2 regions of the Achromobacter sp. AONIH1 genome follow, and region 2 is predicted to be linked to the other one. Evidence: predicted binding sites of a transcription regulator. Region 2 holds the regulator's gene; the other holds the start of a gene.

What was found. Region 2 encodes sigma-54, which starts transcription at its own class of promoters, with help from an activator protein. Its sites were predicted from a motif close to TGGCANGNAANCTGCTTT; they were not measured.
Region 1: C2U31_RS28520 (ANTAR domain-containing response regulator) is a predicted target of sigma-54. The motif match lies at 2,512-2,529, and genes of this name have one in related genera.

What each region holds. Positions count from the first base shown of each region.
Region 1 covers NZ_CP026124.1:6,254,647-6,259,599, reverse strand. Annotated here, with positions in the region: gene upp (uracil phosphoribosyltransferase) at 1-301, shown strand, start outside; gene cysG (siroheme synthase CysG) at 351-1,781, opposite strand; gene C2U31_RS28520 (ANTAR domain-containing response regulator) at 1,894-2,475, opposite strand; gene C2U31_RS28515 (CmpA/NrtA family ABC transporter substrate-binding protein) at 2,876-4,183, shown strand; gene ntrB (nitrate ABC transporter permease) at 4,207-4,953, shown strand, end outside.
Region 2 covers NZ_CP026124.1:1,224,504-1,229,456, reverse strand. Annotated here, with positions in the region: gene C2U31_RS05685 (DMT family transporter) at 1-103, opposite strand, end outside; gene C2U31_RS05680 (LysR substrate-binding domain-containing protein) at 270-1,139, shown strand; gene C2U31_RS05675 (bacterioferritin-associated ferredoxin) at 1,318-1,599, opposite strand; gene rpoN (RNA polymerase factor sigma-54) at 1,721-3,166, opposite strand; gene C2U31_RS05665 (hypothetical protein) at 3,165-3,788, shown strand; gene C2U31_RS05660 (tripartite tricarboxylate transporter substrate binding protein) at 3,981-4,953, shown strand, end outside.

The sequences.
Region 1 (4,953 bases), 1.6 Mb from region 2:
CCTGGAACGCCTGGTCGGCGAGCTGGACCAGCGTCTGGCGCTGATCGTCGATCCCATGCTGGCCACCGGCGGCTCCATGGTCGCCGCCATCGACCTGCTGAAGAAGGCCGGCTGCAAGGAAATCCGCGCGCTGGTGCTGGTGGCCGCGCCGGTGGGCATCGACGCCGTGCTGGCCAAGCATCCGGACGTGCATATCTACACGGCGTCCATCGACGACCACCTGAACGAGCACGGCTACATCGTGCCGGGCCTGGGCGACGCCGGCGACCGCATCTTCGGCACGACCCAGAAGACCGACTGACGGGATCAGGCCGCCTTAAGCGCCGCGCAGCCTTTTCGGCGCGGCGGCCTCAGGCGGCCAGGCGCTGCGGCTGGCCGTCGCCCTGGCCGCCATCGATATGGCGGCCGAACCATTGCAGGCGGGACGCCAGTCCCGCCACCTCGCCCACGATGAGCAGGGCGGGCGAGCGGATGCCGTGCGCCCGCGCCAGATCGGGCAGGTCCTTCACTGCGCCCGACAGCACGCGCTGTTCCGGGCGGCTGCCGTTCTCGATCAGCGCGAACGGCGTGTCCGGCGCGCGGCCGTGCGAAATCAGCCGGCGGCTGAGCGCGTCCAGCTGGCCCACGCCCATGTAGAACGCCAGCGTCTGCTTCTCGCGGGCCAGCGCGGGCCAATCCAGGTTGTCTTCGTCGTCGCGGCAGTGGGCCGTCACCAGCCGCACCGATTGCGCGTGCTCGCGGTGCGTCAGCGGAATGCCGGCGTAGGCGGCGCAGGCCAGCGCGGCCGTGATGCCGGGCACCACCTCATAGCGCACGCCGTGCTCACGCAGGTATTCGAGTTCCTCGCCGCCGCGTCCGAAGATGAAGGCGTCGCCGCCCTTGAGCCGCACCACGCGGCGTCCGGCGCGCGCGTGCTCGACCAGCAGCGCGTGGATGCGGGCCTGGGTGGCGTGATGGTCTTCGCCGGGCTGCTTGCCCACCGACACGCGCGTCGCGTCGCGCCGCGCCAGGGCCATGATGTCATCGCTGACCAGGCGGTCGTACATGATCACGTCGGCCTCGTTCAGCGCCCGCAGCGCCTTGAGCGTCAAGAGGCCGGGGTCTCCCGGTCCGGCGCCCACCAGCACCACGCTGCCCTCGGCGGGGCGCAGGGGCTGGTCCAGGGCGGTGGCCAGCGCGGCCTCGGCCTGGTCCGGCCGCTGCTGGCGCAGCAGCCCGGCCACGGGGCCGTCCAGCAGCCAGTCGTAGAAGCGGCGCCGGGCGCCCAGGTCGGGATGGCCGGCGCGGATGCGCTGGCGGTAGCGATCGGCCAGTCCGGCCAGCTGGCCCAGGGTGTGGTCGAACAGCGATTCGATGCGTTCGCGCAGGCGGCGGGCCAGCACCGGGGCCACGCCCGAGGACGAGATCGCCACGATCACCGGCGAGCGGTCCACGATGGACGGCACCTGGAACGAGGACAGCGCCGGATCGTCCACTACATTGCAGAACAGGCGGCGGGCCTCGGCGGCTTCGGAGACCTCGCGGTTGACCCCGGTGTCGTCGGTGGCGGCCACGACCAGCCAGACGGCGTCCAGCCAGGCGGGGTCGAACCGGCCCGGATGGTGACGGATGCGGCCATCGGCGGCCAGCGCGGCCAGGGCGGGCGTCAGCCCGGGCGCGCCCACGGTCACGGCGGCGCCCGCTTCGAGCAGCGCCAGCGTCTTGCGTTCGGCAACGGCGCCGCCGCCCACGACCAGCGCGGGGCGGCCGTTCAGATCGGCGAACAGGGGGAAGAGCTTCATGGAATAAACCCGCTCCGGGCTGGCCCGGCAAATGTCAGTCGATCATAGGGATGGGGTTTCATCCCCACAACTTTTGATTTATTGAATTCATATATCCAAAACTTATTAACGCTCAGCCCGGGCCCAGCCATTGACTGAACTCAACGACCTCGCGCGCCACCTCGCCCAGGCGCTTCTGGGCCTGCATGGCGCGTTCGCGCAACAGCCGGTGGGCCTCGTCCTCGGAAATTGAGCGGGTCTGCATCAGGATGCCCTTGGCTTTTTCCACCCATTGCCTGTCCGCCAGCCGAAGCTTGGCTTCGCGCAGCGCCTCGCGCCGGGACTTCTCCACGGCGAAGCGTTCGATCGCCACGGTCAGCAGGCTTTCGATGCGGGCGGCGGGGACGTCCCCGACCACGTAGGCGGCCACGCCCGCCTGCAACGCCTCGCGGATGGCCGCGCGCGTGCCGTCGCCGGTGAACATCACCACCGGCCGGTCGCTGTGCTCGCTGGCCACGCAGACATATTCCAGCGTGTCGCGACCGGGCGCGTCGCTGTCGATCAGCACCACATCGGGAGCGGCGTCTTCGATCGCGGCGGCCAGATCCATGCCCGGCGCGGCCTCGGCCACGACGCGCACGCCCGCGGCCGCCAGCGTCTGCCGCAGCGACGCCGCGCGTCCCTCGCCATCGTTGAGCAGCATGACTTTCAGCATGGGGCGTTCGATCCTGCAAATCCGGATAGCGGTGATCACGCAATTTCCATGCCATGCCGCGGCGCGCGCAACCGCCGCGCGGCGCGCACAAGCGCGGGGCATGGCGCGCACAGGCTTGGTGCGCCGGCGCACGTTGTGGCGCATCCGTGTGTGTCCGCAAGGTGTTGGTCCGCGCCCGCGTCGATCGGCCGTCAAGCCAGTATCCATGCGGTATCACGGACTTTGCGCCGGTCCGCGCCTGGGGGGGGCGGGGGTTGGCACGGCGCTTGCTTGTGGGGTAGTGGCGGCCAACGGCGGTCGCCCACGCTGAACGCCGCGCATTCGCGGCCAGGGACAACGACGTCTCGCCCGCCACCGGATCCGGTCCGTGGCGGGCGGGGCGTTTTTTTTGCCAGGAGCCATGCCCATGTCGTCACACCATGACCGTTCGGAACACGCCCCGAAACCCGACCCGCGCGATGGCGCCGATGCCGGACGCCGCAGCTGGCTCGCGGGGGCCGCGCGCGCGGCGACGGGCGCGGGCCTGTTGTCCCTGGTCGATCCGCTGGTGCGAGCCGGCGCCTGGGCGGCCGGCACCGATGCGCCGGAAAAGACCGAGGTGAAGATCGGCTTCATCCCGCTGACGGATTGCGCGTCCGTGGTGATGGCCTCGGCGCTGGGCCTGGACAAGAAGCACGGCGTCACCATCACGCTGTCCAAGGAGGCTTCCTGGGCCAGCGTGCGGGACAAGCTCATGAACGGCGAGCTGGATTTCGCTCATGTGCTGTATGGGTTGGTCTACGGCGTGCACCTGGGCATCGGCGGTCCGCGCAAGGACATGGCGGTGCTTATGGGGCTGAACCAGAATGGCCAGGCGATCACCCTGTCCAACAAGCTGTTGCAGGCTGGCGCGCGCGACGGCGAGTCGCTGGCCAGGCTGATGGCCAGCGACAAGCGCGAATACACCTTCGCCCAGACCTTTCCCACAGGCACCCACGCCATGTGGCTGTATTACTGGCTGGCGGCGCATGGCATCGATCCGATGCGCGACGCCAAGGCCATCACCGTGCCGCCGCCGCAGATGGTCGCCAACATGCGTGTGGGCAACATGGACGGCTTCTGCGTCGGCGAGCCCTGGGGCGCGCGCGCGATCATGGACAAGATCGGCTTCACCGCCATCACGACGCAGGGCATCTGGGCCGATCATCCCGAAAAGGTGCTGGGCGCCAGCGCCGAGTTCGTGGCGCGCCATCCCAACACGGCGCGGGCCGTCACGGCTGCGGTGCTGGAGGCGGGCAAGTGGATCGACGCTTCCGAGGCCAATCGCCAGAAGACCGCCGAGACCATCGCCGCCAAGTCCTACGTCAATACCGACGCGGGCGGCATCGTCGGCCGCATGCAGGGCCGCTACGAGGACGGCCTGGGCAAGTCCTGGAGCGATCCGCATGCCATGCGCTTTCATGCCGATGGCGCGGCCAACTTCCCCTACCTTAGCGACGGCATGTGGTTCCTGACACAGCACAAGCGCTGGGGATTGCTCAAGACGCATCCCGACTACCTGGCCGTGGCCCGGCAGATCAATCGCATCGACGTGTACCGCCAGGCGGCGCAGGCCGCCGGCGTGGCGCTGCCCGCCGGCGAGATGCGCAAGTCCACGCTGGTCGACGGCGTGGCCTGGGACGGCAGCGATCCGGCGGCCTATGCCGACGGCTTCAAGGTCAAGGCCTGAGCGCCGCAACGAGGGAGAAGGAAATGTTCAATGTGATCTCCTCCATGGCGGGCGCGGGCCGGACGGGCGCCTTCTGGCGCGACCGCGTCGAGGGCCTGCTCAAGGCCGCGGCCGGGCCGGTGGCTGGATTCGCGGTGTTCGTGCTGGCATGGCAGGCGGTGGCCATGGGCATTCCCGAGATTCCCACGCCCGGCGTCACCTGGCACGCGGCCCAGGCGCTGTTCGCCGATCCTTTCTACGACAACGGGCCCAACGACAAGGGCATAGGCTGGAACCTGCTGGCCTCGCTGCAGCGAGTGGCCGTCGGCTTCGGGCTGGCCGCCATCGTGGGCATACCGGCGGGCTTCGCCATCGGTCGCTATGCCGCGCTGCGCGCCATGTTCTCGCCCATCGTCAGCCTGCTGCGGCCGGTGTCGCCGCTGGCCTGGCTGCCGCTGGGCCTGTTGCTGTTCAAGGCCGCCAATCCGGCCGCCATCTGGGCGATCTTCATCTGTTCCATCTGGCCCATGATCGTCAATACCGCCGTTGGGGTGACGCGCGTGCCGCAGGACTACCTGAACGTGGCGCGCGTGCTGAATCTGTCGGAATGGAAGGTCGTCACCAAGGTATTGCTGCCGGCGGTGCTGCCCTATGTGCTGACCGGCGTGCGGTTGTCCATCGGCACGGCCTGGCTGGTGATCGTGGCGGCCGAGATGCTGACCGGCGGCACCGGCATCGGCTTCTGGCTATGGGACGAATGGAACAACCTGAAGGTCGAGCACATCGTCATC
Region 2 (4,953 bases):
CCGAACTCCACAACAGGCAAAACGCGGCGATGGGCAACCAGGCGACAGCGGCTGGAGAATCGGCGCGAGCGGGAGATGCGACGGCGAGCGAGGGGGTTTTCATGCGAGTCCCGGAGAGAGGGCGCCGCCGCTTTGGCGACAGGCTGGCGGCCATTTTGCGCGCCGCCCCATCCATTGACAAATGCTTTATTCAGATTAAAAGTATTCGATAATCGAATGGATAAACCCGCCGCCTGTCCAGGCTGCACGACTGCTTTCCAGGCCCCGCCATGCTCGATCTCGATCTACTGCACAGCTTCGTTTCCGTCGTCGACGCCGGCGGCTTCACGCGCGCCGGCGAACGCGTGCACCGCAGCCAGTCCACCGTCAGCCAGCAGATCCGCAAGTTGGAAGAGGCGCTGGAGTGTGCGCTGTTCATCCGCGACGGCCGCCAGGTCCAGCTGACCGAAGACGGCGAGCGGCTGCTGGGCTATGCCCGCCGCATGCTGGCGCTGTCCACCGAGGTGCGCGAGGCTGTCAGCGGCCGCCAGCGCGTGGACGTGGTGCGCCTGGGCATCCCGGACGATTTCGCGCCCGAAGCCTTGACCGCGCTCCTGGCGGCCTACGTGCGCGAACGGCCGACGCTGCGCCTGTCAGTGCGCTGCGATCTCAGCGCCGCGCTGACGCGCAGCCTGGAGCGCGGCGATCTGGATGTGGCGCTGCTCAAGCGCGAGCCCGGCGCCGGAATGGACACGGGCGCGGCCCTGGCCGCGTGGCCGGAGCACCTGCATTGGATCGCCGCCAGCGCCTTGCCGCTGCCCGATGTCGAGCCCGTGCCGCTGGTGGCGTTTCCGCAAGGCTGCATCTACCGCAACCGCGCCATCCATGCGCTGGAAGCGGCGGGCCGGCGCTGGCGCATCGCCTATGAAAGCCCCAACCTGCTGGGCCTGCAGGCGGCGCTGGCCGGCGGCCTGGGCGTCGCGCTGCTGGAGCGCCGCTGTCTGGCGCCCAACCTGCGCATCGTGGACGAGCATCTGCCGCCGGCGCCGCCCACCGAACTCGCGCTCTGCCTGGGCCGCGCGGCGCGCGAGCCGGCGCGCCAGGTGGCGCAGACGGTGCAGGCGTTCTGCGCAGCGCAGTGGCGCCAGCCCTCATCCTGAACGGGAACGGCTCCGCCGGACGGCCCAACGGCCGCAAGCCGCCAGGCGTGGAAAGGACACAGGCCGCCTGTGTGTGGAAGGAACCGCGCAGACAAAGACGCGAAAATCCACGCCGACCCATCCGCACAAAAACAAAAGCCACGGCAGGCGCCGTGGCTTCGTTGGATCAGGAACGGGGTCAGGCTACCGCGACCTGGATGACCGGATAGGTATTGGCCGCCGGCGCGCTGGGCTGTTCAGCCAGGGCGGCGGGAGGATTGACCGGAACGGCGATCGAGCGCACGTCGCAGACGCTGGAGCAACGACCGCCGGGCAGGTATTCCGTGGCGGTGGCTGCGCAACAGCCGCAACAGGTCGCCACGCCCAGCTCGAACTGCAGGTCGGCCAGCGTGGTAGCGCCCGCGTCCACGCTGGCGCGGACTTGGCGTTCGGTGATCGCGTTGCATACACAAATGTACATGAGAATAATTATCGAAAATTATTCTCGAACTGGCAAGCGGCTTGCGCAAAAAAAATTGCAACCGAGATGTCACGCAAGTGTTTGAAATCAGGGACGAATTTACAGTCATTCGTCCCTGATTTCAGCGAACCGAGGCCTGCGCCTTGCGCAGCGCCGCCGGCGCGATGCGCAGCGCCTCGCGGTATTTGGCCACCGTGCGCCGGGCGATCACGATGCCCTGGTCGGCCAGCTTTTCCATGATCTGACTGTCGGACAGCGGCTTGGCACGGTTCTCGTCCGCCACCATCTGCCGGATATGGGTCTGCACCGCCGTGGCCGAGGTGGCATCGCCGCCATCGGTCGACACCCCCGTCCCGAAGAAGCGCTTGAGCTCCAGCGTACCGAACGGGGTGAGCATGTACTTCTGCGTCGTGGCCCGCGAAATCGTGGATTCGTGCAGGCCCAGTTCGCCCGCGATGTCCTTCAGGATCAGCGGACGCATGGCCGCCGGCCCCTGGCTGAAGAAAGCCGTCTGGCGTTCGACGATGGCCTGGGACACGCGCAGGATGGTGTCGAAGCGCTGCTCGACGTTGCGGATCATCCACTTGGCCTGCTGCAACTGGGCCTGCAGGCCAGCGTGGGCCGATTCCTTCTGGTTGCCCAGCATCTGCGCATACAGGCCGTTGATCTGCAGGCGCGGTACGGCGGCGCTGTTGAGCGTGACCTGCCAGCCGCGCCGGGTTTTGCGCACGATCACGTCCGGCACGGCGTAGTCGGCGGCCGGCACGGTCCAGGCGCGTCCCGGACGCGGCTCCAGGCGCAGGATCAGGGCGTGCGCGGCGCGGAACCGGGTTTCGTCGCACCCCGCCGCCGCGCACAGACGGGCGACATTGCCGGTGGCCAGCAGCGGCAGGTGACGGGCGCAGATCTCGCGGGCGCAGGCCAGCGCCGCCGGGTCGGCCGCCTCGGGCAGGCGCGTGATGTCCGGGTGGCGCAATTGCAACAGCAGGCATTCCGCCATGTCCCGCGCGCCGATGCCGGGTGGATCGAAGGACTGCAGCAGCGACAGCGCCGCCTTCAGCTCGTCGATATCCGGCTCCAGCTCGGCCGGCAGCCAGCCCAGGATTTCCTCCAGCGGCGAGCCCAGGTAGCCGTTCTCGTCCAGCTCGTCGATCAGCAGGGCGGCCAATGCGGCGTCGCGCGGCGCCGCCCGGGTCAGCACCAGCTGGCCCAGCAGGTGCTCGCGCAGCGTGTCCGGCATGGCGGCCTCGGGCGGGCCGCCGTCCTCGTCTGGGTAGACCCCGCCGGAGCCGGGCATTTCCTCGATGGGCGCGTCGCGCTCGGCCGCCGGCTCGTCGTCCTGCACCGAGGACTCGCGTTCGGACTCTGCCTGCGCCTCGGGCGCCACGGGTTCGTCGTCGCGCTCGAGCAGCGGGTTGTCCGCCAGCACCTGCGAGATCTCGGCTTCCAGCTCGAGCGTGGACAACTGCAACAATCGGATCGATTGCTGCAGCTGTGGGGTCAGCGTCAGATGCTGACCGGGACGCAGTTCTAAAATCGGACGGGTCATAGGTACAATATTTTGCATGATGAATCAGACTTCGCCCGAGCGCGTTCGCCAGGATAGCCGCCTGATCGGCCAGACCCTGCTCAAACTTGCGCTTCCCAGACTCCTCCTGCGCGCGATCGTGATCGCCGTCGCCCTCATCATCTGGTATTTCGTCGCCAACTGGATACTGGACGCGGGCAAGCGCGTGAGCTTCGAATTCCTGCACTCGCTGGGCCAGCCCACGATGGACATGGTGCAGAAGTTCAGCCCCTACCTGTGGTGGGTCGGGGTCGGCATCTGGAGCCTCATCGTCTTCTTCGCGCTGCGCGCCTGGCTGAGCGCCAGCCTGGCCTCCGGCCGCGCCACGCCGGTGCAGACCGAGGTGCTGGCCGAACTGGCGCCGCAACTGTCCGACGAATCGCTGGGCGTGCTGCGCTGGACCTGGGGCGACCGCGAAGAACCCTTCACCGTGGGCGACCTGCGCCGCTCGCTGTCTGAAATCCGCCACAGCCGCATCGCCAAGATCGACATGGTGGCGCGTCAGGCCGAGATCCTGGAAGGCGGCGGCAAGCCCCGCGCCGGCTCCCGCGACGACGACGCACCGCGCCGCGAACCGCGCGCCGACCGCTACGTCGAGCCGCGCATCGGCCCCGCCCGATAAGCGACACCCTTCCGCGCAACCCGCCAGAAGCCGCCGTCCAGGCGGCTTTTGCATTTCAGTGCGCTGCCAGCAAGCCGCTCCTATACTGGCCTGCCACGCTCGCGCAACCGCGGGCCGCGCGTCATACCGACACCATGCGCCGGCGGCCCCGCCGCGGCGACCGCGCGGCCGACCTCCTGGAGTCCGCTTTCCATGTTCCGTACTTCCGTCCGGTTCGCCGCCAGCATGGCGCTGGCCTGCTCTGCCGCGCTCTCGTTCAGCGCGCCGGCGCGGGCTGCCTGGCCAGACAAGCCCATCACCTTCGTCGCCCCGTTCACCGCCGGCGGCGCCAATGATCTGGTCGCCCGCATCATCGCCAAGGCGGTCGGCGCCGCGCTGAACCAGCCCGTCATCGTCGAGAACCGTCCCGGCGCCGGCGGCGTGATCGGCGCTGCCCACGTGGCGCGCAGTCCGGCCGATGGCTACACCTACCTGGTCGGCAGCAACGGCACCGTCACCAACAGCCTGATCCGTTCCGACCAGCCGTACAAGGACGAGGCGCTGACGCCCGTGGCGCTGCTGTCGATCACGCCCTCGGTGATCGTGACCCACCCGTCCAACCCCGCCAAGGACCTGAAGGACTTCGTGGCGCGCGCCAAACAGGCCAAGACCGATCGCATCACCTTTTCCACGGCCGGCAACGGCAGCACGCCGCACTTCGTGGCCGAAATGCTGAAGGAAGCCACCGGCCTGCCGGTAGAGCCCATCGCCTACAAGAGCGGCTCGGAAGGCGTGAGCGCGGTGATCGGCAACCAGGTCGACGCCACCTCCGAGGCCAGCATCGTGACGCTGCCGCTGGTCCAGAGCGGCAAGCTCAAGGCGCTGGCCACCACCTGGGACAAGCGCATGGCCAGCGCGCCGGACATTCCGACCACGGCCGAGGCCGGCTTCGGCACGGTGCGCATCGGCCACTGGGCCGGCCTGTACGCGCCGACCGGCACGCCGGCGGACGTGCTCGACAAGATGAACGCGGCGGTCGAGCAGTCGTTGCAGACGCGTGAAGTGCAGAATGCGTTGCGCCAGAGCAGCATCGAGCCGGGCGGCGGTTCGCGCGCCAGCTTCGCCGAGTTCGCCGCCAACGAGCGCAAGCGCCTGGGCGAAGTGGTCAAGAACGGCCATATGCAGA